DNA from 3 places in the Nonomuraea sp. NPDC052265 genome. Region 3 is predicted to be linked to each of the others. Evidence: predicted binding sites of a transcription regulator. Region 3 holds the regulator's gene; each other region holds the start of a gene.
The links. The regulator HrcA, encoded in region 3, represses chaperone genes, less so after heat shock. The targets are predictions, from matches to a motif close to TTGGCACTCTCNNNNNGAGAGTGCCAA.
Positions count from the first base shown of each region.

Region 1: the regulator HrcA is predicted to act here: its motif matches at 3,770-3,796, upstream of ACIHAD_RS10450 (DNA starvation/stationary phase protection protein).
Region 2: the regulator HrcA is predicted to act here: its motif matches at 2,569-2,595, upstream of groES (co-chaperone GroES).

Region 1 covers NZ_JBIUBJ010000003.1:203,065-213,020, reverse strand. The annotation lists gene ACIHAD_RS10465 (lactonase family protein) at 80-979, opposite strand; gene ACIHAD_RS10460 (GNAT family N-acetyltransferase) at 1,074-1,931, shown strand; gene ACIHAD_RS10455 (alkaline phosphatase PhoX) at 1,961-2,983, opposite strand; gene ACIHAD_RS10450 (DNA starvation/stationary phase protection protein) at 3,223-3,690, opposite strand; gene ACIHAD_RS10445 (helix-turn-helix domain-containing protein) at 3,806-4,504, shown strand; gene ACIHAD_RS10440 (VIT domain-containing protein) at 4,501-7,011, shown strand; gene mmuM (homocysteine S-methyltransferase) at 7,425-8,291, shown strand; gene ACIHAD_RS10430 (DoxX family protein) at 8,467-8,895, opposite strand; gene ACIHAD_RS10425 (MarR family winged helix-turn-helix transcriptional regulator) at 8,976-9,431, shown strand; gene ACIHAD_RS10420 (lysophospholipid acyltransferase family protein) at 9,454-9,956, opposite strand, start outside.
Region 2 covers NZ_JBIUBJ010000001.1:999,181-1,009,136, forward strand. The annotation lists gene ACIHAD_RS04660 (sigma-70 family RNA polymerase sigma factor) at 1-41, opposite strand, end outside; gene groL (chaperonin GroEL) at 478-2,097, opposite strand; gene groES (co-chaperone GroES) at 2,168-2,482, opposite strand; gene ACIHAD_RS04675 (NAD-dependent epimerase/dehydratase family protein) at 2,654-3,535, opposite strand; gene ACIHAD_RS04680 (MarR family winged helix-turn-helix transcriptional regulator) at 3,613-4,110, shown strand; gene ACIHAD_RS04685 (methyltransferase domain-containing protein) at 4,158-5,339, shown strand; gene ACIHAD_RS04690 (hypothetical protein) at 5,535-7,343, shown strand; gene tsaD (tRNA (adenosine(37)-N6)-threonylcarbamoyltransferase complex transferase subunit TsaD) at 7,402-8,433, opposite strand; gene rimI (ribosomal protein S18-alanine N-acetyltransferase) at 8,426-8,857, opposite strand; gene tsaB (tRNA (adenosine(37)-N6)-threonylcarbamoyltransferase complex dimerization subunit type 1 TsaB) at 8,869-9,513, opposite strand; gene ACIHAD_RS04710 (phosphotransferase family protein) at 9,541-9,956, opposite strand, start outside.
Region 3 covers NZ_JBIUBJ010000007.1:59,412-69,367, forward strand. The annotation lists gene ACIHAD_RS22115 (hypothetical protein) at 218-550, shown strand; gene ACIHAD_RS22120 (MOSC domain-containing protein) at 605-1,237, shown strand; gene ACIHAD_RS22125 (glycoside hydrolase family 18 protein) at 1,332-2,576, opposite strand; gene ACIHAD_RS22130 (hypothetical protein) at 2,640-2,846, opposite strand; gene ACIHAD_RS22135 (hypothetical protein) at 3,067-3,267, opposite strand; gene hemW (radical SAM family heme chaperone HemW) at 3,323-4,540, shown strand; gene ACIHAD_RS22145 (DUF4870 domain-containing protein) at 4,533-5,159, opposite strand; gene ACIHAD_RS22150 (DUF3097 domain-containing protein) at 5,156-5,965, opposite strand; gene ACIHAD_RS22155 (hypothetical protein) at 5,983-6,744, opposite strand; gene hrcA (heat-inducible transcriptional repressor HrcA) at 6,901-7,914, shown strand; gene dnaJ (molecular chaperone DnaJ) at 7,926-9,068, shown strand; gene ACIHAD_RS22170 (16S rRNA (uracil(1498)-N(3))-methyltransferase) at 9,078-9,803, shown strand; gene ACIHAD_RS22175 (hypothetical protein) at 9,819-9,956, opposite strand, start outside.

The DNA of each region.
Region 1 (9,956 bases), on a different contig from region 3:
GGGGGGGGGGGGGCCCCGCCCCCCCCCACGACTTGGTCAACTTCTTACACGGGCCCGTCCCCGCACGGGCCGCGCCCTCCTACGCGGGCAGCACGCAGGACGGGCTGGGCACCTCGTACGACTGCCCGGCCGGTTCGGGCACCCCGTCCTTGAGGGGGAACACGGTCACCTGGCCGGAGTTCTGGTTGGCGACGTACAGGCGGTCGCCGGCGATGGCGAAGTGCCGGGGCCAGTCGCCGCCCGAGGGCACCTCGGCCACCGGGGACAGGTCTTCGGCGCGCAGCACCGACACCGTGTTCGGCCCGCGGTTGGCGACGTAGACCAGGTCGCCGTCGAGCTGCAGGTGGGAGGGCGCGTTGTCGCCGCCGGCGCGCGAGGCGGGGACGACGGTGCGACGCTCGCCGTCGATGAGGGTCACGGTGCCGTCCAGCTCGCCGGCCACGTACAGGCGGTCGCCGGCGAAGGCGAAGTGGCGGGGGCCGGTGCCGGGGGCCAGGGTGATCGGGTCGAGCGGGGAGCCGTCCGGGCGGTAGCGGCGGATCTCGTCGGTGCCCAGGTCGGAGACGTGCAGGACGTCCTCGTGGAAGACGCACATGTGGGCGTGCGGGCCGGCCTGGCGGTCGGGGTCGGGGCCCGAGCCCTCGTGCCGCAGGACGATCGGGTCGCCGGTGAAGGCGCCCCGCTCGTCCAGGTGGTGCAGGCCGGCGGTGCCGTCGCCGTAGTTGGCCACGGCCAGCAGGGTCCCCGAGGGGTGGACGGCGAGGTGGCAGGGGCTGTCGCCGTCGCTGGACCGTTCGTCCAGCGGGGACAGGCCGCCCTCCATGGTGAAGGCGGTGAGCCAGCCGCGCCGCAACTCGCCCACCGCGTACAACACCGGCAGGGTGGGGTGCGCGGCCAGGAACGACGGCGAGGCCACGCGGGTCAGCTCGCCGCCCACCGTGACGATGCCGGGGCCGTAGCCGCCTATGTACAGGTTCACAACGGGATCCTTCTTATGGTTGACTAGAGCAATGAATTCGTTGACGGAGGCAAGGGTTTCTGAGGTCAGAGCCTTCAACCGGTTCTATACGAAAGTGATCGGCGTCCTCCAGGCAGGCATGCTCGACTCGCCCTACTCGCTGACGGAAGTCAGGGTGCTGTTCGAGCTCGCGCACGCCGAGAGCATGGAGACCGGCGAGCTGCGCGGCCTGCTCGACCTCGACGCGGGCTACCTGAGCCGGATCCTGGCCCGTTTCGAGGGCGACGGGCTGGTGTCCCGCGAGCGGTCGGCCGCCGACGCCCGCAAGCAGCTCGTACGGCTGACCGAGGCCGGCGCCGCCACCTTCGCCGGGCTGGACCGCCGCTCGGCCGAGGAGATCGAGCGCCTGCTCGGCGGCCTGCCCGAGGAGGACCAGGCGCTCCTGGTCGGCGGCATGGCGACGATCAGGCGACTGCTCGGCGAGCCCTCCGCCCGCTCGTACGTGATCAGGCCCCCGCGGACGGGCGACCTGGGCTGGGTCGCCTACCGGCACGGCGCCCTCTACAGCGAGGAGTACGGCTGGGGCACCGAGTTCGAGCAGCTCGTGGCCAGGATCGTGGGCGCCTACGACCCCGCCCGCGACGCCGGCTGGATCGCCGAGGTGGACGGCGAGCGCGCCGGATGCGTGTTCTGCGTGCACCAGGACGACACGACGGCCAAGCTGCGCATGCTGCTGGTCGAGCCGTCGGCGCGGGGGCTGGGGATCGGGCGGCGCCTGGTGACCGAGTGCCTGCGCCACGCCAGGGCGCGCGGCTACCGGCGGATCACGTTGTGGACGCGCGACTGCCTGGTGAGCGCTCGGCGCATCTACCAGACGGCCGGGTTCGAGCTGGAGTCGGCGGAGAAGGGCCTGGAGAACGGCGTCGAGGTCACCGAGGAGATGTGGTCGCTCGACCTCGCGGCCACCGGTTGAGCGGCCCGGCCTGAGCCGAGGACGTCCGGTCAGGGGCGGAAGGGGCCGCCGACCTCGAAGGTGTGGCCCTCGGTACGGCCCCGCCTGGCCGAGAAGTAGAGCCGGTCGCCCCTCGGCGAGAACGCCAGCCCGGTGAGCTCGGCCCCGTCGTGCCCGGTGAGCCGCAGGAACGGCGTGACGGCCCGGTCGGGGGCGATGACGTCGATCTCCGTCGTCTCCCTGGCCACGTAGAGGTCGCCCGAGGGCGCGGCCGTGATCGCGCGCACGCCCTCGCACAGCCGGTCGAGCGTGGAGGTCTGCGCGTCGTAGGCCCACAGGCCGGTGTCGCCCTTGGTGGTGAAGTAGCAGACGCCGCCCGCGTAGTGGCAGCCGTCGCCGCCGTCGAAGTGGCGGGCGTCCTCGACCTGGTGGCGGGCCGCGGTGAGCAGGGCGGCGGGGGAGGGCACCGGCCGCCATCCGCCCGACGCGCACAGCACCTCCAGCGTGCCCTCCGTCAGGTCGCCCCAGTCGCCGGGCCGGAACCGGTAGAAGCAGCCGTCCTGCTCGTCCTCGGTCATGTAGACGACGCGCCGCTCGGGGTCGCAGGCGGCGGCCTCGTGCCTGAAGCGGCCCATGGCCAGGCGCGGACGGGCGGCGCGGGCGCCGTAGGGGTCGCACTCGAAGACGCGGCCGCGGTCGCCGAGCTCGCACGACAGCCAGGTGTGCCACGGCGTGGCGCCGCCCGCGCAGTTGAGGTCGGTGCCCGACAGGATGCGGTACGCGTCGGCGACCGAGCCGTCGGCCCGGAAGCGCACCGCGGAGGCGCCGCCGAGCAGGGGCAGCTCGGAGTTGGACACGTAGATCCAGCCGGCGCCGTCGGGGAAGCAGGCGCCGCCGTCGGGCGCGGCGTGCCAGGTGAGCCCGGCCACCTTGTCACCCGAACGCGCCACGACCCGGCCGGTGAAGCCCGGCGGCAGCGCGAGCCCGTCGGCGGACGCCGGCGTGAGCGGCCCGTACGGGCTGATGCCGCCCTGCAAGAGCGGGCCCGTGCGGAGGAGAGTCTTGTGGGACATCGTGGGGCCTCCTCTAGGTGCCACGCTAGTCGACCGCACCGACATGAATGGCAAGGACTCGTGACATCAAACTCTGTGCAAACCCCGCGCTCCGATCGCGGCGCGAGATCGTCGGCGGTCCCCGGACGATGCGTGACAGTCCGTACCCACTGCGCGGAAGATCGCCCACCTCGTCGGCGCGGACACGCGAAAGGCCCGGGCCGATGCCCGGGCCTTTCGCGTGTCCCTGCCGGCGGCGGTCAGCGCTGGGCCTGGAACATCCAGTGCTGCTTGTCGATGTCCTGCGTCACGGCGATGAGCAGGTCCTGGCTGACGGGGTCGGCCTCGTCGGTGGCGCGGATGCGCTCGTACATGCGCTTGCTGATGCCGTCGAGGATGTCGGTGACGGTCGCCACGACCTTGCCGTCCTCCAGCCAGCCGCGCTCGGGCTGCTGGAGCTGGGTGGACCTGGCGACGGTCGCCGAGCGTCCGTCGGGGTTCACGCCGAGGGCGACGGCACGCTCGGCGATGGTGTCCATGTGGGTACGGGCCAGGTCGGTCAGCTCGTCAAGCTGGAGGTGAATCGGGCGGAAATGGGGGCCGACGAGGTTCCAGTGCGCCTGCTTGGCGATCAGCGACAGATCGATCAGATCGACAAGGGCGCCTTGCAGGGCTTCGGCGACAGTGTTCTTGGCGTCACCCGAGAGCGGACCGGTGATCGTAGCCATGTCGTATTTCCTCCCCTTCAGTCGTGCTTGCCCCTTTTACAACGTCATCCGGGGCTCGATTCTTCCGATCTTTCCGTCATTGACAGTGCAATAGTGACAGTGTCATTGTGGAGGTATGAGCGACACCTGGACCATCGGCGAGCTGGCCGAGCATGCGGCGCGGGCGCTGCGCGCCGGCGCGCAGCCGGTCAACGGCCGGGTCCGCGATGTGCCTGGGGAGCGCCTGATCAGGTGGTACACCACCATCGGCCTCGTGGACCCGCCCCTGACCCGGCGCGGCAGGATCGCCCGTTACGGCCGGCGGCACCTGCTGCAACTCGTGGCCGTCAAACGCATGCAGGCGGCGGGGCACTCGATCGCCGAGATCCAGACGGCGCTGGCCGGGGCGACGAACACGATGCTGGCGACGGCCGCCGGTCTGGCCGACGTGCCGTCCCCGGGTGAGGGCCCGCGTCCCCGGCCGGAGAGGCCGCCCTTCGCGGGGCCCGCGTCCGTGACCGCGACCACGCACGGAGCCCTCGACGGCGAGGCGCGCGACGCGCGGCAACCGCCGGGCGGGCGGGCCGGCGGCGACGCGGGCCGGGGGCGGTTCTGGGCCGACCGGCCGAGCCGCCCCGCCCCGGGCGGCGGCCCCGAAGACGTGGCCCGGCACGATCAGCGGCAGCCCGGCGGGGTGGTCGCCGGGGTCGCGCTCGGGGACGGGGTGCGGGTTCTGTGGGACGGGGGGCGGCCTCCGTCCGAGGAGGACGTTCAGGCGGTGCTGGCGGCGGCGGGACCGCTGCTCGCGGTGCTCGTAGAGAGGAGACTGCTGTGAAGATCACTTCGCTGGAGCCCGCACGGTGCCTGCCGGTGCCGGACGCCGGGTTCGGCGCGCTGCTGACCGAGCGCGGCAACCTGCCGCTGGAGAGCGTGGACGTCCACGCCGACATCTCCGGGCTCGTCGCCGGGGTCGAGGTCGAACAGGGGTTCCGCAACCCGTTCGACGTCACGCTGGAGGCGACCTACGTCTTCCCGCTGCCCGACCGGGCGGCGGTGACGGGGTTCAGGATGGAGGCCGACGACCGGGTCGTGGAGGGCGTGCTGAAGGAGCGCGGCCAGGCCAGGGCCGACTACGACCAGGCGCTGCGCGAGGGCAGGCGGGCGGCCATCGCCGAGGAGGACCGGCCCGACGTGTTCACGATCAGGGTGGGCAACATCCTGCCCGGCGAACGCGTCTCGGTCAGGCTGAGTTTGAGCCAGCCGCTCCCCTACGAGGACGGCGCGGCGACGTTCCGCTTCCCGCTCGTCGTGGCCCCGCGGTACGTCCCCGGCACCCCGCTCGACGGCGACCCGGCGGGGTCGGGGGTGGCGCCGGACACCGACGCCGTGCCCGACGCGTCCAGGATCACGCCGCCGGTGCTGCTGCCCGGCTTCCCCAGCCCGGTGCGTCTCTCGCTCACCGCCCGCGTCGACGCCTCCGGCCTCGACCTGCGGGAGCTGGCCTCCAGCCTGCACGTGGTCGAGGAGGAGGACCACACCGTACGCCTGCGTCCCGGCGAGCGGCTCGACCGGGACTTCGTCCTGCGCCTGTCGTTCGAGGCGTCCACGTCGTTGCAGTTCGACGGCCGGGGGACGTTCGCGCTCACCGTCGTCCCACCCGCGCTCCAGGCCGCCCGCGCGCCGCGGGACGTGGTGCTGGTGCTCGACCGTTCGGGCAGCATGGGCGGCTGGAAGATGGTCGCGGCGCGGCGGGCGGCGGCGCGCATCGTCGACACGCTGACCGCGCACGACCGCTTCGGCGTGCTGACGTTCGACTCGGTGGTCGAGGCGGCGTTCGAGGGGCTGGTGGAGGCGTCCGACCGCAACCGGTACCGCGCGGTCGAGCACCTCGCGCGGGTCGACGCGCGCGGCGGCACCGAGCTGCTCGAACCGCTGCGCCGCGCCATCGCGCTCCTCGGCCCGCCCGGCGACAGGGAGCGGGTGCTGGTGCTGGTCACCGACGGCCAGGTGGGCAACGAGGACCAGATCCTGGAGCAGACCGGCGGCGCGCTGTCGGCGATGCGGGTGCACACGGTCGGGATCGACAGGGCGGTGAACGCCGGGTTCCTCGGCAGGCTCGCCGGGCTCGGCGCGGGCCGGTGCGAGCTGGTCGAGTCGGAGGACCGGCTCGACGCGGCGATGGAGCAGATCCACCGCAGGATCGGCGCGCCGCTGGTGACGGACCTGTCCCTGAAGGGGCTGGAGACCGAGCCGGACACCGTCACCCATCTCGGCTCGATCTTCCCGGGGGTGCCGCTTCGTGTGTACGGGCGGTGCCGCGAGGGCGCCGAGGCCGTCACCGTACGCGGGACGTCGGCCGAGGGGCCGTGGGAGGAGCAGGTCACGGGGGTGACCACGGACAGTCCCGCCCTCCGTGCCGTCTGGGCCCGCGCCCACCTGCGCGAGCTGGAGGACCGGTACGCCATGGGCGAGCACGGTCTGGAGTCGCGGATCCTGGCGGTCTCCCTGGACAACGGCGTGCTGTGCCGGTTCACGGCGTACGTGGCGATCGACACCCGGCAGGTCGCCGAGGGCGGGCCCGAGCATCGGGTCATCCAGCCGGTCGAGCCGCCCAGCGGGTGGGAACTGCCGCCGAACCCGTCCATGGGCTTCGTGGCGCAGGCCATGACGATGGCGCGTCCGGCGAGCGCTTCCCGCATGATGCCGCCGTCCCCGGCCTTCGACCAGGGCTTCGGCGTTCCCGACCCGCCGGCCGGCGGCGGGCCCGCCCCTTCCCCGGCCGAGGCCGCCTTCCCGGCCCCGTCTTCGGGCGGTGGCCCCGCCGGACCTCCGCCGCCCGGTTCCGGTGGCCCCGGGTACGGGGGTTCGCCGAAGTTCGCGCCTCCCGTGTCGCCGCGCCCGGCGCACCGGCTGGAGTCGGTCAGGCCGCAGCTGAAGGCCGAACTGGACCGGCTCAAGGCGATGCGCCTGCCGGACGCGCTGTACCTGGCCGACCTGGGCTCCCGTCTGGCGGCGCTGGCCGCGTACCTGGGCGGGAACGAGGCGCTGACGGCACTGGCCCGCGACCTGGAGGCGGCCGAGCGTCCGGGCACGGACGTCCGGGCTCTGCACGACCACGCCGTCGACGTCCTCGCCACCCTCACCGGCACCTCGCGCGCCCCCGGCGACCCCGTCCCGCCGGACGGCCCCATCGCCCCGGGGGACCCGTTCCCCAAGGGCGGCCCGCTCGCCCCCGGCGACCCCGTCCCTCCCACCGGCCCGCCGCTCCCAGGGGACCCGGGCGATCCCCTCGGCGACCCCGGCTCCGGAAAGCGCCGCGGCCCCTTCTGGAAACGCCGCTGACACCGCGGGCAGCGCTGCGCAGTAGCGCAGCGCTGCCCGCCGGTGGCCCGCCCCCGGGACGGGTGCGTCTCGCCCGAGGACACACTGGGCGAATACCGAATAGCCGGCTAACGGCTCCAGCCATGCCGCACCGGACTCGACGGCATCGCCCTTTCAAATTCGGGATACTTCGCCGATTTCACGGAAAACTCGGCCCGATAATGCGCGATCCCTGCGCCATGCGCGGCAGCGCGCACCCGAGCCGGACGGCGTCCCACGACGCCCCGCCACCACACGGACGACGGCCACACCCGCCGCGCGAGCATTATGAATTCCGCACGCACGATATCTTCGTCGCGATATTCACGCGCTCTCAGGAAAAGGCGTGCCATTCCCATGCGCCATCATCCCCCGCGGCCTCCTATTCTGGACGGGTGAGCACACTCGTCCTGGACGGCGGCCTGTCCACGCATCTGGAGTCGCTCGGCGCGGATCTGCGCGACGAGCTCTGGTCGGCGCGCCTGCTGCTGGAGCAGCCCGAGCTGATCAGGCGGGTGCACGCCGACTACTACGCCGCGGGCGCCGACGTGGCGACCACGGCGAGCTACCAGGCCACCATCCCGGGCTTCCAGCGGCGCGGGCTCGACCGGTCCGAGGCCGAGCGGCTGATCAGGCTGTCGGTCGAGCTGGCCGGGCAGGCTCGCGACGAGGCCGGTCACGGCCTGGTGGCGGCCTCGGTCGGCCCCTACGGCGCCTACCTGGCCAACGGCGCCGAGTACACCGGCGACTACGACCTCGACGAGGACGGCCTGCTGGCCTGGCACCGTCCGCGCTGGGAGATCCTGGCCGCCGCCGGCGCCGACCTGCTGGCCTGCGAGACCATCCCGTCGTACGCCGAGGCTCGCGCGCTGGCCGGGCTGCTGGCCTCCACGCCGGAGGTCAAGGCGTGGGTGAGCTTCTCCTGCCGCGACGCCGAGCGGATCAACGACGGCACCCCGATCGACCGGGCCGCCGCGCTGTTCTCCGGCAACCCGCAGGTGGTGGCGGTGGGCGTCAACTGCACGGCGCCGCGGCACATCCCCGGCCTGGTCGCCCGCCTGTCCGGCGGCCTGCCCGTCGTCGTCTACCCCAACTCGGGCGAGACGTGGGACGCCGAGCGGCGCCGGTGGCTGGGGCTGTCCGACCCGGTGGAGTACGGCCTGGCCGCCAAGGAATGGGAACGCGCCGGGGCGTCGCTGATCGGCGGCTGCTGCCGTACGACCCCCGACCACATCAGGCAGATCCGCGCCCACCTGACCTGAGCCCCCCGCGCGACATCGGCGCCCCCGCACGCCCGAAGAGCCGCGCGGCCGTTGCCGCGGTTTGCCGGCGGCCGTGGGGCCCTCGCGTACGTCGCGCCGAGAGGGCGGCCCGCGCGGGCCTCGCGCACGCCTTACCGATGGTGTGGCTGCGCGAGGGCCGCGGGCGGCCCGGAGGCTAGGCGGTGGCCGGGGCGGGGGTGCGGCGGCGGGCCAGGAGGGTGTCGAGCGACAGGGCGCCGCCGCCGGTGAATCCCACCGCCAGGCTCGCCGCCGCCAGCGCGAGGACGAACTCGTAACCGCCCTCACCGGCGCCGAAGCCGTTGGAGCCGTGGACGAACACCACCGCGCCGATCATGTCGAGGGCCAGCAGCGTGCCCGCGACCGGCAGGGCGGCGCCGAGGATCAGTGCGATCCCGCCGGCCACCTCCAGCACCGCCACGGCGGGTGCGGCCACCCCGGCCAGCGGGATGCCCGCGGACTCGAAGAACTTCGCGGTGCCCGCGATGCCCATGTCGGCGAACTTCTGGTAGCCGTGCACCAGGAAGATCACCCCGACGGCGATCCTGGCCAGCAGCAACGCGACGGGACGCGCCCGGTCGATCATGGACCCTCCAAGGGAGTCGTTCAGATTTGAACAACCACTCTACCGGTAGTTCAAAACTGAACAACAAGTACACTTGGGACGTGACGGACACCCGCTGGCTCGACGAGACGGAGATGGCCGCCTGGCGCGCCTTCCTGTCGGCCTCCCACCTGCTCGAACGGCGCATCGAGGAGCAGCTCAAGGCCGCGGCCGGGCTGACGCACCCGCAGTACGAGATCCTGGTGCGGCTGTCGGACGCCCCCGGCCGCCAGATGCGCATGACCGAGCTGGCCCGGGGCGTGGTGGTGTCGAAGAGCGCGCTGACGTACCAGATCACGCAGTTGGAGAAGGCGGGGCTGGTGGAGCGGGCCACCTGCCCCTCCGACGACCGCGGGGTGCTGGCCGTGCTCACCGAGGCGGGCGGGCGCTGCCTGGAACGCGTCGCGCCCGGGCACGTGGCGGTCGTGCGGGACTACCTGATCGACCGGCTCAGCCGCGCCGAGCTGACCTCACTGACCAGCGCGATGACGAAAAGCGAACAGGCCCTCAGGACCTGACGGGGAACAAGGGAACGGGCCCTCAGGAGGCGGCCTTGGCGGCGGCGCGGGCGGCACGTTCCATCTCGACCCTGGCGCTGGCGGCGTACTTGTCGACGTACTCCTGGCCGGACAGCTCCATCAGCGCGTACATGATCTCGTCGGTGACCGCGCGCAGGACCAGCCGGTCGTCCTCCATGCCGTAGTAGCGGGAGAAGTCGAGCGGCTTGCCGAACCTGACGCCCGGACGGATGCCCAGCTTGGGGAAGGGACGCCCGGGCGGCATCATCTCGTACGTGTTGACCATGGCCCACGGGATGACCGGCACGCGCGACTCCAGCGCGAGCCGGGCCACGCCGGTCTTGCCCTTGTAGAGGCGGCCGTCGGGCGAACGCGTGCCCTCGGGGTAGATGCCCAGGATGTTGCCCTCGCGCAGGACGCGCAGGCCGGTGCGCAGCGCGGCCTCGCTGGCCTTGCCGCCGGAGCGGTCGATCGGCACGGTGCCGACGCCGCTGAAGAACAGCCGGGTGAAGAAGCCCTTGAGGC
Region 2 (9,956 bases), on a different contig from region 3:
ATTTTGGCGTCGGCGACGCTTCCCTCGCTCACGATAGGCATGATGCCCGCACTGATCCGGCCTGTCCCCATGGCGAACGGCTACGGATTGGTCACATTGAAGCGACGATAACCAGCAGTAATCAGACGACCACACTAAGCCCGAAAAACTGACATAATATTTCACCCCATTAGCCGAAATGCACGACAATTGCCAGCCCCCGACGCTTAACCGGCACTCCCGGTTTACTCCAATAATCCACCTCTTCCCCCACTTTTCCCCGTCGCCGGCCGCTCACGCCCCAGAAGCCTCAGGCGTATTTGCCTCCCGTCCGAAACCCCGGTCCGGGGGCGCCGCCCACCGCGCGGGACCGCTTCCCGGCGCCGCCGAGGCCCCACGGCGCCCTCCCGGCGGCGTCCGGACGGGCCGGGAAAAGCCGACGGCCCGCACCGGAGGGAACCGGTGCGGGCCGTACAGGCGCGGGGGGAACCAGGCGGGTCAGTGACCGTGGCCGTGGCCGTGGCCCTGGCCGGCGGCCGCAGCCTCCTCCTCGGGCTTGTCCACCACGAGCACCTCGGTCGTCAGGAGCATGCCCGCGATCGAAGCCGCGTTCTGCACCGCGGACCGGGTCACCTTGACGGGGTCGATGACGCCCTGGGCGATCAGGTCGACGTACTCGCCGGTGGCGGCGTTGAGGCCCTGGCCGGCGGGCAGCTCGGCGACCTTGTGGGTCACCACGTAGCCCTCCAGGCCGGCGTTCTCGGCGATCCAGCGGGCCGGCTCGACCAGCGCGCGGCGCACGACGCCGACACCGGTGGCCTCGTCGCCGGTCAGGCCGAGGTCGTCGAGCTCCTTGCCCACGTGGATGAGGGCCGAGCCACCGCCGGAGACGATGCCCTCCTCGATCGCGGCGCGGGTCGCGGAGATCGCGTCCTCAAGGCGGTGCTTCTTCTCCTTCAGCTCCACCTCGGTGGCGGCGCCGACGCGCAGCACGCACACACCGCCGGCGAGCTTGGCCAGGCGCTCCTGCAGCTTCTCGCGGTCCCAGTCGGAGTCGGACTGCTCGATGGCAATCTTGATCTCCTTGACGCGGTCCTCGATCGCCTGCTGGTCACCGGCGCCGTCGACGATGGTCGTGGCGTCCTTGGTGACGACGACGCGGCGGGCCGTGCCGAGCACCTCGAGGCCGACGTGCTCCAGCTTGAGGCCGACCTCTTCGCTGACGACCTGGCCGCCGGTGAGGATCGCCATGTCCTGGAGCATCGCCTTGCGGCGGTCACCGAAGCCCGGGGCCTTGACGGCCACGGAGGTGAAGGTGCCGCGGATCTTGTTGGTGACCAGGACGGCCAGGGCCTCGCCCTCGACGTCCTCGGCGACCACGAGCAGCGGCTTCTTGGTCTGGGCGATCTTCTCCAGCAGCGGCAGGAAGTCGGCGATGGAGGAGATCTTGCCCTGGGTGAGCAGGATGTACGCGTCCTCCAGGACGGACTCCATGCGCTCGGGGTCGGTCACCATGTAGGCCGACAGGTAGCCCTTGTCGAACTGCATGCCCTCGGTGAACTCGAGCTCCATGCCCATGGCGTTGGACTCTTCGACGGTGAGGACACCGTCCTTGCCCACCTTGTCGAACGCCTCGGCGATCAGCTCGCCGATCTTGGCGTCCTGGGCGGAGATGGTGGCGACGTTGGCGATCTCCTTCTTGTCGCCCACCTCGCGAGCGCTGGCCAGCAGCCGGTCGCTGATCTCCTTGGCGGCCTTGTCGATGCCACGCTTGAGCGACAGCGGCGAGGCGCCGGCGGCCACGTTGCGCAGGCCCTCGCGGACCATCGCCTGGGCCAGCACGGTGGCGGTGGTGGTGCCGTCGCCCGCGATGTCGTTGGTCTTGGTGGCAACTTCCTTGGCGAGCTGGGCGCCGAGGTTCTCGTAGCGCTCCTCCAGCTCGATCTCACGAGCGATGGTCACACCGTCGTTCGTGATCGTCGGCGCACCGAACTTCTTGTCGATGACGACGTTACGGCCACGCGGGCCGAGGGTTACCTTCACGGCGTCCGCGAGGGCGTTGACACCGCGCTCAAGCGCGCGGCGGGCGTCCTCGTCGAACTGCAGGATCTTCGCCATTGCTGAAAGTCCTCTCCTGGCGTCGAAAGCCCCGGGCCCTCAAGAGCGCCCGGGGCTCGACACAACCGGCCTACTTCTCGATGATCGCGAGAACGTCGCGGGCGGAGAGCACGAGGTACTCCTCGCCGCCGTACTTGACCTCGGTACCGCCGTACTTGCTGTAGAGGACGACGTCGCCCTCGGAGACGTCGAGCGGAATACGCTTGTCGCCGTCCTCATCCCAGTTGCCGGGGCCCACCGCGAGGACCTTGCCCTCCTGCGGCTTCTCCTTGGCGGTGTCCGGGATGACCAGACCGGAAGCGGTGGTCTGCTCTGCCTCAAGCGGCTGAACCACGATGCGGTCGCCGAGCGGCTTAACGGGAACCTTGGTGGCGGTCGTCACGATCGGACCTCCCCTTCAGATTTGAATGATCTAGAAGAGGCGACCAGCGGGGCCTGCCGTCGCGGGTGTCAGACCTGCCTCGTCGCACGTTGGCACTCTCAAGGTGAGAGTGCCAACAGGAAACATATGCAAGAGGGGCTTGACAGTCAACACGAACGCGTCTGCTCAGAGCGATCAGACGTAGGAGCCCTCGACCAGATCGGCGACGACACCGGGCCGGGAGGGGGTCCAGCCGAGCTCGGCGCGCGTGCGTGTCGCGCTGATGCGCTGGCCGAGCGCCAGGGCCTCGGCGAAGCCCGTCCCCAGCACCTGGGCAGCCTCGGCCAGCGGCCAGGGCTCGGCCTGCGGCTTGACGCCCGCGGACCGGGCCGCCGCCTCGGCCACGTCGGTGACGGGCACGGCCTCCTCGCTGATGCCGTGGTAGACGCGGGCGCCGCCCCTCTCCAGGACGGCGACGACGAGGTCGGCCAGGTCGTCGACGTGCACGAACGTCCAGGTGGGCGGCTCGCCTCCGGCGGTGACGTACACGCCGGAGCCGCGCTCGGCGGCCTGGGCGCGCAGCAGGGCCGGGATGCCCGCGCCGCGCCCGTGGACGACGCCGGGCCGGATCACCGAGCCGCCGCCCTCGATGACCAGCCGCTCGATCTCGTGCCGGTACGCCACGAGCGGAATCGGGTCGGCCGGGCTGTCCTCGTGCCCGTCGGCGGTGGCCCCCAGCACCCACACGCCGCTGGTGAAGACGACCTTCCGGCCCGACGCGGCGAGCACGCCGATCGAGGCGAGGTCGGTCTCCCTGTCGCCGCTGAGCTGGGCGGCGACCACGACCGCCTCGATGTCCGGGGTGATCGCGGCGGTCAGCGCCGCGGCGTCGGCCAGGTCCCCGTAGCGCTCGTCCGCCACGCCCGGCACCCGCCGGGACCCGTCGGCGGCGGGCCGCACCAGGACGGCCACCTCGTGCCCATGGTCGGACAGCCGCTCGACCACCGCGCCGCCGATGTACCCGGTCGCGCCCAGCACCAGCACCTTCATGATGATCCCCACCTCGAAAATTTCCACGTTGAACATTTCGACGTCGTGGACAGTACCGCACGACCCCGAACATTTCAACGTCGAAGCTTTGATAGGGTGATCCCGTGGATGACGCGGTCGACGCGATACTCGGACAGTGGGCGCGGACACGGCCCGACGTCGACGTGTCCCCGATGGGCGTGATCGGCCGGGTCTCGCGCGCCTCGCGCCTGCTGGAGCGCGGCGTGAAGGACTTCTTCGCCGAGCACGGGCTTGAGGCGTGGGAGTTCGACATGCTGGCCACGCTCCTGCGCAGCGGCGCCGACGCCACCATGTGCATGAAGGACCTGTCCTCCTCGGCCATGGTCAGCCCCGGCGCGCTCACCAACCGGATCGACCACCTGGTCCGGCGCGGCCTGGTCCACCGCTGGCCCGCGCCGCACAACCGCCGCATGACGCTGGTCGCCCTCACCGACGAGGGCAGGAGGGTCGCCGACGAGATGCTCGTCCTGCACGCCGCCAACGAGGAGCGGCTGCTCGACGGGCTGTCCGAGGAGGAGCGCGAGGCGCTGGCCGGGCTGCTGCGCAGGCTGCTGGTGTCCCTGGGCGACACCTCTTTGTGAGCGATTGCGAGTTATGGGCGATCCCGAGTTGTGAGCGGAGTGCGTACATGGATCTCGACGCCTTCGGCGAGCTGCTGACCCCGCGCGGGCAGCGGGCGCTCGCCGAGGCCGCGGAGCTGGCCGGGACCGATCCGGTCGCGGCGGCGACCAGGCTGCGCCGCACCTACGACGCGGCGCTCACCTCCGCCGCCCTGACGCAGGCGGCGCTGCGGGAGCGCGCCAGGGCGAAGTTCGGCGCGGACGCGGCGGTCATGTACTTCACCCCGCACGGCCTGGAGCAGTCCACCCGCCGGGAGGTCGCCGACCACCGCGCCCGCCGCATGGGCGGCGGGCGGGTGATCGACGCCTGCTGCGGAGTCGGCGGCGACCTCCTGGCGCTCGCCCGCTCCGGCTGCGCCGTCGACGCCGTCGACCTCGACCCGCTCACCGTGGCCGTGGCCGCGGCAAACGCCGGCGCGCTCGGGCTGGCCGACCGGGTGCGGGTGCGCGTGGGCGACGCGGCGCGGGTCCGGCCCGAGGAGTACGACGCGCTGTTCGCCGACCCGGCCCGGCGCAGCGGCAAGGGCCGGACGTTCGACCCCATGGCGTACTCGCCGCCCTGGCCGGTCGTGCTCGACCTGGTCGCGCGGGCCCCGCGGGCCTGCCTGAAGGTCGCCCCCGGCATCCCGTACGAGTTCGTCCCCGAGGGCGCCGAGGCCGAATGGGTCTCCTACAAGGGCGAGGTCAAGGAGGCCACCCTCTGGACCGGCCCGGGGAACGGCCCGGCGGACGGCACCGGCTTCGCCCGCCGCGCCACCCTGCTGCCCGGCGGGCACACCCTGGCCGCCACCGGGGCGCAGGCCCCCGTCGGCCCCGTGGGCCGCTACGTCTACGAGCCCGACGGCGCCGCGATCCGGGCCCACCTCGTGGGCGAGGTGTCCGAAATGATCAACGGACGCCTACCCGACCCCATGATCGCCTACATCACCACCGACGAGCCGGGGCACACCCCGTGGGCCGCCGGATACGAGGTGGACGAGGTCATGCCGTTCTCGCTGAAAAGGCTCCGCGCGGCCCTCCGTGAACGGCGGATCGGAAATGTCACCATCAAGAAGCGCGCTTCGGCGGTCGACATCGAACGCCTGCGAGCCGATCTCCGACTTTCCGGCGAGAACTCGGTCGTCATTATCCTGACCCGCATTCTCGATAAGCCTTCGGTTATCATCTGCAACCCCATCTCACCTGCCTGAACAAACCAAAGCGGTCATTCTTCCGCTAAATACGATCTTTCACTTCGGCCCTGCCGGACCTTGATCGAAAGGCTAAGGTGGACGGGCGGGAGTTCTCCCCCTTATGCGGTAACCCGCGTACTCGCCTTTTCATCTGCAAACCGGACCTATCCCACCGCTGCGCGGCAGACCGTCGGCGAGCGAAGGAGCCTTTCGGTGGACCATTCCAACCACACCACCCTTCTGCAGGCAGGCGGCCAGTCCGCCATCTCCGAGAGGATGCGGGACCTCCTCGCGCGCGCCGCCCAGGACCACGTCTACGAGCAGCGCACCCAGGGAGCCGTGCTCGACGAGATCCGCCAGCGTCTTGAAGGCATGGAGTGGCTGCTGCGCGAGGTGCGCGAACGCGAGCTCGGCGGCCTGAGCGGCACCCTCGAATCGGTGAGCGGGCGGCTCGACGACATCACCGCCAAGCCGCCGATGTGGGCGGAGGGCCTGGCCCAGCACGTCGAGGCCGTACGCGACCACGTCGACGCCGTCGGGGAGAAGATCGGCCACGTCGACGCCCGGGTCGCGCCGGTGGCCGAGCTGCCGAGCCTGTGGGCGGATCTGGGCACCGTGGGCGAGGCCGTCGACGAGGCACTCAAACGCCTGCAGTCGGTGCTCGACACCACCGACGGCATCACCCAGGGCATGTCCGACTTCGCCGGCAAGCTGACCCAGCTCAACTCCAGCATGGAGGCCGCGGCCAACCGCTTCACCCGGCTCGACAAGTCGGTGGCCGACCTGTCGGGCCGCACCGAACGGGTCGAGAGCGTGGTCGGCGGGCTGGCCGAGAGCGTCGTGGCCACGTCGCAGCAGGTGGCGGTCAAGATCGACGCGGCCGAGCAGCGGCTGACCGGTCGGCTCGACGACACCGACCTGCACATCGCCGCCCGCCTCGACGAGGCCGACAAGCGCCTGGCGGGCCGCCTCGACGAGACCGACGAGCGGCTGACCCAGCGCCTGAACGAGCGGCTCGACCGCGGCGACGAGCGCCTGGCCGCCAAGCTCGACGAGGCCGACCAGCGGCTCACGGTCCGGCTGTCCGACGTCGAGCAGCGGCTCACCGGCCGCCTCGACGAGGCCGACCGGCACCTCGCCGTCCAGCTCGGGGAGAGCGAGCTGCGGCTCAGCGGGCGACTCGACGGCGTCGACTCCCGGCTCGACCGGGTCGAGGGCCGGCTTCTGGGGCTGGACACCCGGCTCACCGGGTTCGACGGGCGGCTGGAGTCGGCCGACGAGTGCCTGGCCGACATCGACACCAGGCTCGACGGCGTCGACGGCCGCATCAGCGGCGTCGACAAGCGCCTCACCTCGGTCGACGGCCAGCTCGGCGGTCTCGGCAAGCGCCTGGGCACCATCGACGGCCACCTGGTCCGCCACGACGACCGCTTCGACGCCCTCGACGGCCGCCTGGGCTCGCTCGACGAGCGCGCCTCGGCCACCGACCAGCGCCTCACCGAGACCGCCGTCCGCAGCGAGGGCCGTTTCAACAAGCTGGACAACCAGATGGAGTCGATCGACGAGCGGCTGGTCGAGGCCGAGGAGCACCTCATCACCCGCTTCGACACCCTCGACGGCCAGTTCAGCGGCCTCGACAGCCGTTTCAACGGCCTCGACACGCACCTCAACGGCCTGGCCGCCCGCGCCGATCAGGCCGGCGCGCACCTGGAGTCGGTCGACGACCGCGTCCAGGCCATGAACCAGCACGTCAGCCAGCTCCCGGCGGCCCTGGCCATCCCCGAGCGGGTCGGCGAGCTGATCGAGTCACAGGCCGGCGCGCAGGCCGACCGCCTGTCGGCCGCCGCCGACGCGCTCACCGAACTGGTGCGCTCCCGGCCCGACCGCGACGAGCTGAGCGAGACGGTCAGCGGCATCGTCCAGCCCGCCACCGACGACCTCACCAAGCGGCTGGCCGCGCTGGAGGAGACCATGCTGGCGCTGGCCGAGGCCCTGCTCCGGCCCACCAGGACGAAAGACTGAAGCCCCCGGCGGTGCGGCACACCCGCGCCGCACCGCCGGCCTTCCGGCCCGCCAGGGCTCAGACGTGGACGGTCGTGATCGGCAACGACGAGTCCGCCGGGATTTCCAGGGTCGAGGGCGTGACCCCCGCCGCCACCAGGTCGGACCCCAGAGCGGCGACCATGGCCCCGTTGTCGGTGCACAGCCCCGGCCGGGGCACCCGCAGCCGTACGCCCGCCTTGTCGCAGCGCTCCTGGGCCAGCGCCCGCAGCCGCGAGTTGGCCGCCACGCCGCCGCCGATCAGCAGGTCGTGCACGTCGTACTTCTTGCACGCCTGCAACGCCTTGCGGGTCAGCACGTCGACCACGGCCTCCTGGAAGGACGCGGCCACGTCGGGCACGTGGATCGACTGCCCGGACGCCTCGCGCGCCTCCACCCAGCGGGCGACGGCGGTCTTGAGCCCGGAGAAGGAGAAGTCGAGCGTGCCGTCGTCGATCTTGCCCCGGGGGAAGGTCACGGCGGTGCCGGAGCCCTCGCGGGCGGCCCTGTCGATGTGCGGGCCGCCGGGGAAGGGAAGCCCGAGCACCCGGGCCACCTTGTCGAACGCCTCGCCGGCCGCGTCGTCGACGGTCGAGCCGAGCGAGATCACGTCTTCGGCCACGTCGGGCACCAGCAGCAGCGAGGAGTGGCCGCCGGAGACCAGCATGGCGATGCACGGCTTGGGCAGCGGCCCGTGTTCGAGCTGGTCGACGGCCACGTGGGCGGCCAGGTGGTTGACGCCGTAGAGCGGCACGCCGAGGCCCAGCGCGTAGGACTTGGCCGCGGCCACACCCACCAGCAGCGCCCCGGCCAGGCCCGGCCCGGCGGTGACGGCGATGGCGTCGATGTCGGAGAACCTGAGCCCGGCCTCGGCCAGCGCCGCCTCCACGGTCGGGGTCATGGCCTCCAGGTGCGCGCGGGAGGCGACCTCGGGCACCACGCCGCCGTACCTGGCGTGCTCGTCCATGCTGGAGGCGATGGTGTTGGCGAGGAGCGTGTGACCTCTGACGATGCCGATGCCGGTCTCGTCGCACGACGTCTCGATGCCCAGGACCAGGGGTGCGTCAGCCATCCAGCTTCCTTCTCATCATGATCGCGTCGGTGCCGTCGTCGTAGTAGCGGCGGCGGGTGCCGATCTCCTCGAACTCGAAATGCCGGTAGACGGCCTGGGCGCGCGGGTTGTCGGCGCGCACCTCCAGGAAGATCTCGCGCGCCCCCCTGCGCCGCGCCTCGGCCAGCAGCTCGGTCAGCATCGCGCTGCCGATGCCGGTGCCCTGGTGCTTCTCCAGCACGGCGATGGTCTGCACGTCGGCCTGGTCGGCCGCGACCGCGATGCCGGCGTAGGCGACGATCTCGTCGTCGGCCAGGGCCACCACGTAGTGGCGCGAACGCGGCATGTCGGCCAGCTCGCCGCGCATCATGCCCTCGCTCCACGCGTCGAGCGGGAACGTGGCCCGCTCGATCGCCATGACCGCCGGCAGGTCGGCCCCGGTCATCGGCCGCAGTCTCACGCCGTCACCCTCTTGGGCGCGCCCGGCACCACGGCGTCGGGCCTGCGCAGGTAGATGGGCCGCGGCGGGTCGAGCGGGACGCCCGCGGCCAGCCGCTCGGCGGCCAGCGCGGCCAGCGCGCCCGCGTAGGGGTAGGGCGGGGCGTCGTGGCTCCCCAGGACGTCGGGGTAGAGCGCGGCGCCGGCGCCCACGACCGGCAGGCCCTCGACGGGCACGTCGGCGGGCCGGTCGACGAACGGGCCGTCGAGCCGGGTGCGCATGTCCTGGTAGCGCGCCCAGAACACCTCCTTGCGCCGGGCGTCGGTGGCGGCCAGGAACGGCTCGCCGAGCCCGCTGCCGTAGGCGACCGCGTCGAGGGTGCAGATGCCGTACGCGGGGACGGCGAGCGTCGTCGCGAGCCCCTGGGCGGTCATCAGGCCGACGCGCAGGCCCGTGTAGGGCCCGGGGCCGCTGCCCGCGACGACGGCCGTCACGTCACGCAGGGCGGCGCCCGACTCGGTCAGCACGCGTTCGATGGTGGGGACGAGCAGCTCGCCGTGGCGGCGGGCGTCGATCGTCGTGGACTCGGCGAGCACCCGCTCACCGTCGTGGAGGGCGGCGGTGACGGCGGGCGTCGCGGTATCAAAGGCCAGGACCAGCACGACTGTCTAGCCTACCCGCCGGACGGGTCACACCCAGCCGGTACGCCGTTTCAGCCACTCCAGCGCGACCACTCCCTGCGCCCGCTGGAACGCCCTGAGCGTGGGCAGCCCCGGCGGATCGGGCTGCCGGCCCTGCCGGACGAAGTAGCCGGTGAGGGCCGCGACGACCGCGGTGACCGCCGGGTCGGGGTCGTCGAACAGCTCGTGCGGGGCGGGACCGCCCTGCATGCCGACCGACGGCAGCATGGCCACCTGGTCGTACCAGGGCGCGGCCAGGCAGGCCCACGGCCAGTCGACCACGTAGACGCGGTCGGGCGTGAGCATGATGTTGTCGGCCCGCAGGTCGGCGTGGACCAGGGTGTCGCCGGCCGCCGCCGTCTCCCAGCCGGACTCCAGCTCGGCCAGCTCGGCCAGGTGGCGCAGCGCCCACGGGTCGAGCCCGG
Region 3 (9,956 bases):
GCGTAGCCACCCCACCGCCCACCCACGCGCCCGCTCCCCGCCTGACCGCGTTCCGCCCGACCGCGTTCCTGGCCGTCGTTCGGCGTCCGGCCGTGCCCCCGGTCGCTGAGCTTCGGCCCTTCCGCCCCGAGGGGCTCTCCGGGGCGGAAGGGCCGATTCTGTCGGTGGTGGTCGCTACCTTGGCTGTTCCCGAACACCAGTGCTACTGGAGGGTGACGTGATTGCTTCTGAGCGATTCGAGCGTGCCGCTGTGCTGGGGGTGGCTGTGGCGGAGGAGACCCGGCGGCTGCTGCGGCTCCACCTGAGACCCGCCGAGGTGGGCGGCGACGGCAGGGTGGTGGTCGACGTGCCCTATCCCGACGCGGCCGTGGTGGCGGCGCTGCTCGACGTCGCGGCCGAGTGTTTCGGCGAACGCGGCGGCTCGGTCGAGGAGACCAGGCAGGCGGCGCTGGAGACCCTGTTACAACTGGCCGAGCTCGACGCCGACTCCCGGTTCGGCCGGGCGGCGCAAGGCGGCGACGATATCCGCCTTTCTCCATCGAAAGCCTGAGAAAGGCGGATAAATCTGTGCGTAACAGTCCGGTCCGTCCGCTACCGTCGCGGCATGCGCATCCTCTCCGTGAACGTCGGGAAGTCGTTCGACGCGGAATGGGCCGGCAAGCTCGGCCGTACGGCGATCGACAAGCGAGCCGTGGCCCACCGGGTGGAGGTGCTGCGCAACGGGCTCGCGGGCGACGAGCGGGCCGACACGCCCAACCACGGCGCCCCCAGCAAGGCCGTCTACGCCTACGCCCGCGAAGACTACGACTGGTGGCAGGGCGAGCTGGGCCGCGAGCTGCGCGACGGCCGTTTCGGGGAGAACCTGACCACCGCCGGCCTCGACGTCAACGGCGCCCTCGTGGGCGAGCGGTGGCGCGTCGGCGGCGCCCTGCTGGAGGTGACCGGCCCGCGTACGCCCTGCGTCGTGTTCCGCAACTGGATGGACGAGCCGGGCTGGCTCAAGCGCTTCACGCGGGCCGCGCGGCCGGGGGCGTACCTGGCCGTGGTGGAGCTGGGCGAGCTGGGCGCGGGCGACGAGGTGGAGATCGTCTCGCGCCCGGAGACCGGGATGACGGTGGCCGACGTCTTCCGCGCCCGCCACGGCGACGCCGACGCGCTCGCCCGGGTGCTCGCGGTCCCCGGCCACGCCCCCGAATGGGACGAACTGGCCGCCCGGACAGGCCGGGCGAGCGGCTAGAAATCCACCCGCCGCGGCAGATCGGGCGGGCGGCCAGAAGAATCATCTGCGTGGAAAGGCCGGGCGGGCGGCACCGCCCACCCGGACGGGCGCGTCAGCGCAGGACGGAGTACAGGGCCGAGGTGAGGGAGGCGCGGGCGTCGTCCTGGTCGATCGACCACATCATCGAGCCGCCCAGCCCCTTGAGCCGGATGTAGGCCGCCTTCTCCAGCAGCGACGCCGGGTCGTCGTAGGACCAGAACTCGTTGCCGTCGTACAACCACATCGCGCCGGTGCGCAGGTCGCGGTAGCGCTTGCCCGGCTTGGCCGCCAGGTCCTTGTAGTCCTCGCTGCCCGGCCCCCACTTGCCGGCGGCCGGTCCGGTCGCGGGCTGGTAAAGGCCGTCGCCGCCGCCGGTCACGCCGGTCCAGCCCTGCCCGTACGCGGGCACGCCCACGACGATCTTGCGGCCGGGCGCGCCGCGCGACAGGTAGTCGCGCACGGTCCGATCCACGCTGTACCTGACGGGGTTGGGGTCGCGCCGGTCGTTGAACAGGTTCCCGTTGTGCCCGGTCCGCGACTCCCACGTGCCGTGCAGGTCGTACCCCTGGACGGTGGCGAAGTCGAGCGACCGGAACACGCGGCGCGCCTCGAACCCGGCGTCGATCTTCGCGGCGGCGGCCGGCAGGAAGGCCGTGAGCTGGGAGGCCGCGGAGAAGGCCCGGAGCTGGGCGCGCAGCTCCTCGACGAACAGGGTGAAGTTCCGCCGGTCCTCGGGCCGGATCACGTTCCCGTCGTTGCCCGCCGAGCCCGGCCACTCCCAGTCCAGGTCGATGCCGTCGAACACGCCGGCGCCCGCGCCCGGCTCCAGGCCGGGCAGGTTGCCGCGCAGCCACAGGTCGACGCACGAGCGCGCCAGCGCGGCCCGGGACTCGGGGGTGAGCACGGCGTCGGAGAAGTACTTGGACCCGGTCCAGCCGCCGAGCGACATCAGCACCTTGAGCCCGGGGTGCTTGGCCTTGAGCTTGCGGAGCTGGTTGAGGTTGCCGTTGAGCGCCTGGCCCGGTTGGTCGGCGACGCCGTCCACGCTCTGCTCGGCCGGCACCGGGCGCTGCCAGTCGGCCCACGGGTCGGCCGAGTAGCAGGAGCCCTCGGCGTTGACGAAGCCGAAGGCGTAGTTGAGGTGGGTGAGCTTGGCGGCGGCGCCGCTGGCGTCCACGTCCTTGACGTGGTAGTTGCGCCCGTACACGCCCCACTGGATGAAGTAGGCGACCCGCTTGAAGCCGGAGTGGGCCTCGGCGGGCGCGGAGACCGCCGTCAGCCCGAGTAAGAGCGAGAGTGCGAGGACGATCTTCTTCACGGGCGCTCCTGGGGGGTGAACTTATAAGAAACTTTCCTATAAGTTGACGCGATCGTAGAACCGTCACCCCTCGCCGTCAACGACGCGCGCGACCTCCTCCGCGCTCGACAGCAGCTCCCACGCCCGGGCCGGATCGCCGAAGAGCGACAGCACCAGCTCGGCCACCTCCGGCCTGGTCGAGGCGGCCACGAGCAGGGCGAGGACATGCTCCGCCGGAGGGCGCAGGAACGCGTTCGTCCACGCGGTGACCGGCTCGGCCGCCACCCACATGCGCCGGGCCACCTCCCGCGCGAACGCCGCGTCGTACGGGCCGCCCGCCGCGATGGCGTCGGCCGCGATCCAGGCGCACGCCGAGCCCAGGTTCGCGCCCTGGCCGGTGATCGGGTCGCTGGCGACCCAGGCGTCGCCGATCGCCAGCGCGACGCCGCCGCCGGGCGAGATGTTGAACCCGAAGGCCGGGCCGGGATCGAAATCAAGAGCCTGCCGGCGGTCAGCAGGCAGCCGGGGTCGAGGAAGTGCGGGCTGCCCAGCGCCCGCTCGCGGGCCTGCGCGCGGCCCATCCTGCCCACGGTGTTCGGCAGCCGTCCGCGTCGCCCTCGCTGTAGAGCGTGGTCGCGACGCCGAGCTGCTGCAACCGCAGCGCCAGTGTCAGCCCGGAGATCCCCGCGCCCATGATTCCGATGCCCGTCATGTGCCGCCTCCTTCGATGGCTCGGAGCACACCCGTGAGCAGGCACACTGGATGACGTGCCATCCACCCTGCCCGACGGCGATCCGGCGCCCGCCTCCGGCGAGCTGCCCGACAGCGCTCTGCGCGGGCTCGGCGAGCGCCCGTTCGGCTTCTACGTGCACGTGCCGTTCTGCGTGACCCGCTGCGGCTACTGCGATTTCAACACCTACACGGCCTCCGAGCTAGGGCCCGGCGCCTCCCATCGCGACTACGCCGACACGGTCGTGGCGGAGGTGCGCCTGGCCCGCCGCGTGCTGGGCGACGCCGACCTGCCGGTGGAGACGGTGTTCTTCGGCGGTGGCACGCCCACGCTGCTGCCCCCGGAGGACCTGGCGCGCGTCCTGGCCGCGATCGACGCCGAGTTCGGGCTGCGGCCGGGGGCGGAGGTCACCACCGAGGCCAACCCAGAGTCCGTCGACCCCGCCTACCTCGACAAACTCCGTCAGGGCGGCTTCAACCGGGTGAGCTTCGGCATGCAGAGCGCGCGCGAGCACGTGCTCCAGGTGCTCGACCGCACGCACACGCCGGGCCGCCCCGCGCGGGCCGTGCAGGAGGCGCGGGCGGCCGGGTTCGAGCACGTCAACCTCGACCTGATCTACAGCACGCCGGGGGAGACCGACGACGACTGGCGGGCCTCGCTGGCCGCCGCGATCGAGGCCGGGCCCGACCACGTGTCGGCGTACTCGCTGATCGTGGAGGAGGGCACCAGGCTGGCGGCCAGGATCCGGCGCGGCGAGCTGCCGATGCCCGACGACGACGTGGCCGCCGACCGCTACCTGATCGCCGACGAGATGCTGGCCGAGGCCGGGTTCGGCTGGTACGAGGTGTCCAACTGGGCGACCTCCGAGCAGGCCCGCTGCCGGCACAACCTGCTCTACTGGACCGGCGGCGACTGGTGGGCCGCCGGCCCCGGCGCCCACAGCCACGTCGGCGGCACCCGCTGGTGGAACGTCAAGCACCCGGCCGCCTACGCCCAGCGCCTGGCGGCGGGCACCTCGCCCGCGCACGCGCGCGAGGTGCTCGCCGACGCCGACCGGGCCGCCGAGCGGCTGATGCTGGAGCTGCGGCTGGTCTCGGGCTACCCGCTCGCCGAGGTGGCCCCCGGGGCGCGCACGTCCGTGGCGAGCGCGCTGGCGCGCGGGCTGCTGGAGCCCGAGCCGTTCAGGGCGGGCCGGATGGTGCTCACCCTCAAGGGGCGGCTGCTGGCCGACGCCCTGATCACCGAGCTCATGTGATGAGGCGGATGGCGAAGGGGTAGCGGTAGTTCTCGCCCCGGTTGGTGGCGATGGCCGCCTGGATGTGGAAGATCAGCGACACGATCCACACGAGCGGGAACAGCAGCAGGCCGACCAGCACGACCGTCAGCACGCCCGCGACCAGGTAGCCGATGAACATCGTGATCTGGAAGTTCAGGGCCTCGGCCGCCTGGTCCCTGACGTAGGGGGACTCGTCCTTCTTCATCAGGTAGATGATCAGCGGGCCGATCCACGAGACGAGCAGGCCCAGCAGGTGGGCGAGCATGGCCATCGTGGTGTCGTCGCTGCCGCGCCGCGGGCCGAACCGGCCGGGCACGTACGGCCCGGCGGCGGGGTAGCCGTAGCCCGGCTGGGCGCCGTAGCCGGGGGCCTGGCCGTGGCCGGGGGGCTGGCCGTGGCCGGGCGGCGGGGGCACGTAGCGGGGCGGCGTCGGCATGGGGCCGGGCTGCGGGCCGCTCTGGCCCGGCGGCTGCCGCCCGTAATCGGGCTGGGAGCCCGGCTGCTGCCCGTAGCCGAGCTGGGGGCCGGAGCCCTGGTCGCGGGGTACGTCCGAGGGCGGGACGTACGGGGAGTCGTCGGCGGGCGGGTCCTGGCTCATGATGCCTCCGTAACGAAGTCGATCAGTTCCTCGACCCGGCCGAGCAGCTCCGGCTCCAGGTCGGTGTAGGACGAGACGGCGCCCAGAATGCGCCGCCAGGCGTCCGCGGGCTCCATGCGCCAGCCCAGTGCGGCGAGCACGCCCTCCTTCCACGGCACCCCGCGCGGCACGTCGGGCCAGCCGGGGATGCGCAGCACGGACGGTTTGACCGCCTGCCAGATGTCGATGTACGGATGGCCCACGACGAGCACGTGCGGCGAGGTGATCCGGGCCGCGATCCGGCTCTCCTTCGACCCCGGCACCAGGTGGTCGACCAGCACGCCCAGCTTGCGGCCCGGCTCGGGGGCGAACTCGGCCACGATGGCGGGCAGGTCGTCCACGCCCTCCAGGTACTCGACCACGACCCCCTCGACGCGCAGGTCGTGGCCCCAGATCTTCTCCACGAGCGCGGCGTCGTGCACGCCCTCGACGTAGATCCGGCTCTCCTTGGCGACCCGCGCCCGCAGCCCCTCCACCGCGATGGACCCGGACGCGCTGCGCCTGGGCCCGGCCGGGGCCGCGGCCGCCGGGCGCACCAGCGTCACGGGCCTGCCCTCCAGCAGGAACGCGGCCGGCGCCAGCGGGAACAGGCGGCGTTTGCCGAACCGGTCCTCAAGGGTGACGGCCTCCTTGTCGCAGGCCACCACGGCGCCGCAGAAGCCGCTGTCGGCGTCCTCCACGACCAGGTCGAGTTCGGCGGGCACCTTCGGGATCTTGCCCTTGCCCGGCCGCCGCCAATTGCCCGCCAGCACATCACCCTCGTACACACGGGGACCGTAGCAAATCACCCGCTCACCGCAAGGCGCTTACGCGCGCCGCTGCGCCGTACGAGGATGACGATCGTGCCGATGATGCCGATGAGCAGACCGGCACCGGGGATCAGGAACAGCGCCGCGACCCCGCCGAACACGCCGCCCGCGGCCGAGAGCACGTCACGGCCCACGCCGAAGCGGGCCGACGACGCCTCCTGCGTGGCGCAGGTCAGCTGGTAGTCGCCCTTGGCGGGGGCGTTGACGGCGAGGATCTCCTGCCAGGCGGTCCCGCCGGCGGTGAGCGTCTGGGTGCCGGAGACCTTGACGAGCCTGGCCTGGGCCGGGCCGCCGGAGATCTCGCACTGGTAGTTGACCCGCGTGTCGGTGGCGATGTACACGGCCGGGCGCTTGGCGGGGTCGATCGCCACCTTCACGCTTTCGCCCGACGCGAACGTGGTCGTCGGTGCCATGTCCGTCACGCTGCTCAGCACGCCGCCGGCGAACACGACCACGCCCACGACGCCCAGCACCACGGCCACGGCCCACACGACCGCGATCCACCACAGGCGTGGCTTGATCGCCTTGCCGTCGATCCTGGCCGGGAACTGGGGCTGCTGGTTGTACTGGTTGTACTGGCCGTACTGGGGTGGGGGGCCGTACTGGGGCTGTTGCTGCTGGTAAGGGGGCTGGCCGTACTGCGGGGGCTGGGGCTGGGCGTACTGGGAGGGCTGACCGTAGTAGGGACCCTGCCCCTGGGGCGGTCCGTACTGCGGGGGCTGGGAATTGTCGGTCATGCGGCAAGTGTGAGGCCTGTCGCTTGTAAGTCGCTAGCAACAGGATAGGACCCGGTGTTATCGCACCTTGTGGGCGAGAGCCGTACACTTGGCACTCGGGAACACGGAGTGCTAGACCTGTCGTTTCCCTGTTAGGCAGAGGCAGGAGGTGAGCACGTGCTCGACGATCGGAAGCTGGCGGTGCTCCGCGCCATTGTCGAAGACTACGTGTCCACCAACGAACCGGTGGGCTCCAAGGCGCTGGCCGAGCGCCACAATTTGAAGGTCTCCCCGGCAACGGTCAGGAACGACATGGCCGCTCTGGAGGAGGACGGGTACATCACCCAGCCGCACACCAGCGCGGGCCGCGTGCCGACGGACAAGGGCTACCGCCTGTTCGTCGACCGGCTCTCGCAGGTCAAGCCCCTGTCGGGGGCCGAGCGGCGGGCGATCGAGACCTTCCTCGCCGGCGCGGTCGACCTCGACGACGTGGTCTTCCGCACCGTGCGGCTGCTCGCGCAGCTCACCAGGCAGGTCGCGGTCGTGCAGTACCCGACGCTGACCCGTTCCACGGTCAGGCACGTCGAGCTGGTCCCGCTCAACGACCGGCGGGTCATGCTCGTGCTGATCACCAACACCGGGCGCGTCGAGCAGCGCGTGATCGAGCTGCCCGAGGTGGTGGAGGACGACCGCATCGCCCACCTGCGCGCGGTGCTCAACTCCTGCCTCGACGGCTGCGGGCTGAGCAACGTCCCCGAGCTGGTCGCCGACCTGCCCGAGCGGCTGCCCGCCGAGGACCGGCCCGCCGTGGCCACGATCCTGTCGGTGCTGCTCGAAACCCTCGTCGAACGCCATGACGAGAAGATCGTGTTCGCCGGCGCGGCCAATCTCGCGGGCGCCGACTTCGCCACCGGCCTGCGCGACGTGCTGGAGGCGCTGGAGGAGCAGGTCGTGCTCATGCGGTTGCTCGGCGAGACATCCACAGACACCCCGTCCGCGCTCACCGTGCGCATCGGCTCGGAAAACCCCTACCTTCGCGGCACGTCCATCGTCGCAACCGGATACGGTTCTGGCGACAACCAACTGGCCCGGCTCGGCGTGCTGGGTCCCACGAGGATGGACTACCCCGTGACGATGGGCGCCGTACGCGCGGTGGCACGCTACGTCAGCCAGATCCTGGCTGCATCTTAAGAGGTCGATAAGTGGCAAACAGCGACTACTACGCCACCCTCGGGGTGCGCCGTGACGCCAGTCAGGACGAGATCAAGAAGGCCTACCGCCGCCTCGCCCGCGAGCTGCACCCCGACGTGAACCCCGATCCTGAGACCCAGGAGCGGTTCAAGGAGATCACGCAGGCCTACGAGGTGCTGTCCGACCCGAACAAGCGCCAGATGTACGACCTGGGCGGAGACCCCTTCGGCGGCGGCGCCGGTGCGGGCGCGGGCGCCGGCGGTTTCGGGGCGGGTTTCCCCTTCAGCGACATCATGGACGCCTTCTTCGGCAGCGCGGGCGGCACCCGCGGGCCGCGCTCGCGCGCCAGGAGGGGCCGCAACGCCACCATCCGGGTCGAGCTCGACCTGCGCGAGACGGCGTTCGGCACCACCCGCGAGCTGGTCGTGGACACCGCCGTGCTGTGCGAGGTGTGCCACGGCGCCGGCGCAGCCTCCGGCACCCACCCCGACACCTGTGACATGTGCAACGGGCGCGGCGAGATCTCCCAGGTCACCCGCTCGTTCCTGGGCCAGGTCATGACCTCGCGGCCGTGCCCCCAGTGCGGCGGTTTCGGCAGCATCATCCGCCACCCCTGCCAGGAGTGCTCGGGCGACGGCCGGGTGCGCACCCGCCGTACGATCAAGGTCCGCATCCCCGCGGGCGTCGAGGACGGCACCCACATCCAGCTCGCCGGCGAGGGCGAGGTCGGCCCCGGCGGCGGCCCGCCCGGAGACCTCTTCCTGGAGATCGTCGAGCGCCCCCACGAGATCTTCGAGCGGCGCGGCGACGACCTCCACTGCACGGTCCAGATCCCGATGACGGCCGCCGCGCTGGGCACGATCCTCGCCGTGGAGACGCTCGACGGCTCCGAGGAGATCGACGTGCGCCCCGGCACCCAGTCCGGCCAGGTCATCACCATGTACGGACGCGGCGTGCAGCGGCTCAACGAGTCCGGCAGGGGCGACCTGCTCATCCACGTCAACGTCGAGACCCCTTCCCGGCTCGACCAGCCGCAGGAGGACCTGCTGCGCGAGCTTTCCAGGCTGCGTGGAGAGGAGCGTCCGCCGGGAAAATTCGCCCCGGGCCAGCAGGGTTTCTTCTCCCGCCTGCGTGACGCCTTCAACGGCAGGTGACGATCACCCGTGACCGTCCCCGTGTTCCTCGCCGAGGACCTGAACGGCTCCGAGCTGACGCTCGACGGCCCTGAGGGGCGGCACGCGGCCTCCGTGCGGCGCCTGCGCGCCGGCGAGCGGGTCGACCTGACCAACGGCGCGGGCGACGTCGCCGAGTGCGTGGTGCGCGAGGTGTTCAAGGACGCGCTCGCGCTCGACGTGCTCGCCCGCTACACCGTCGAGCCGCCCGCGCGGCGGCTGGTTGTCGTCCAGGGGCTGCCCAAGGGCGACAGGGGCGAGCTGGCCGTCGAGATGATGACCGAGGCGGGGGTCGACGTGATCGTGCCCTGGGCCGCCTCGCGCAGCATTACGCAGTGGAAGGGCGACAAGGTCGCCAAGGCGCTGGGCCGGTGGCGTTCCACGGCCCGCGAGGCGGGCAAGCAGGCGCGCCGGTTCCACCTGCCCGAGGTGGCCGAGCAGGCCTCCACCGCGCAGGTCGAGGGGCTGCTGGCCGACGCGGCGCTGGGGCTCGTGCTGCATGAGGAGGCCGTCGAGCCGCTGTCGAGGGTGGCGCTGCCGTCCGGCGGCGACATCGTGGTGGTCGTGGGGCCCGAGGGCGGCGTCTCGGAGGACGAGCTGCGCAGGTTCGTCGCGGCCAAGGCGGTGCCCGTGCTGCTCGGGCCGACCGTGCTGCGCACCTCCACGGCGGGGGTGGCGGCGGCGGCCGTGCTGCTCGCGCGCACCGGGCGCTGGTAGGCCCGCCTCGGGGCCTCAGGGCGTCGTGTGCGGCACGTCCACGAGCGGGCTGCTCAGGTCGCTCGGGGCGGCGGTGGGCATGTCGTCCGGCGGGCACTCGTCGGAGGGGCACGTCGTCGGCGCGTCGGTCGCCTCGGACGGGGTCGGCGTGGG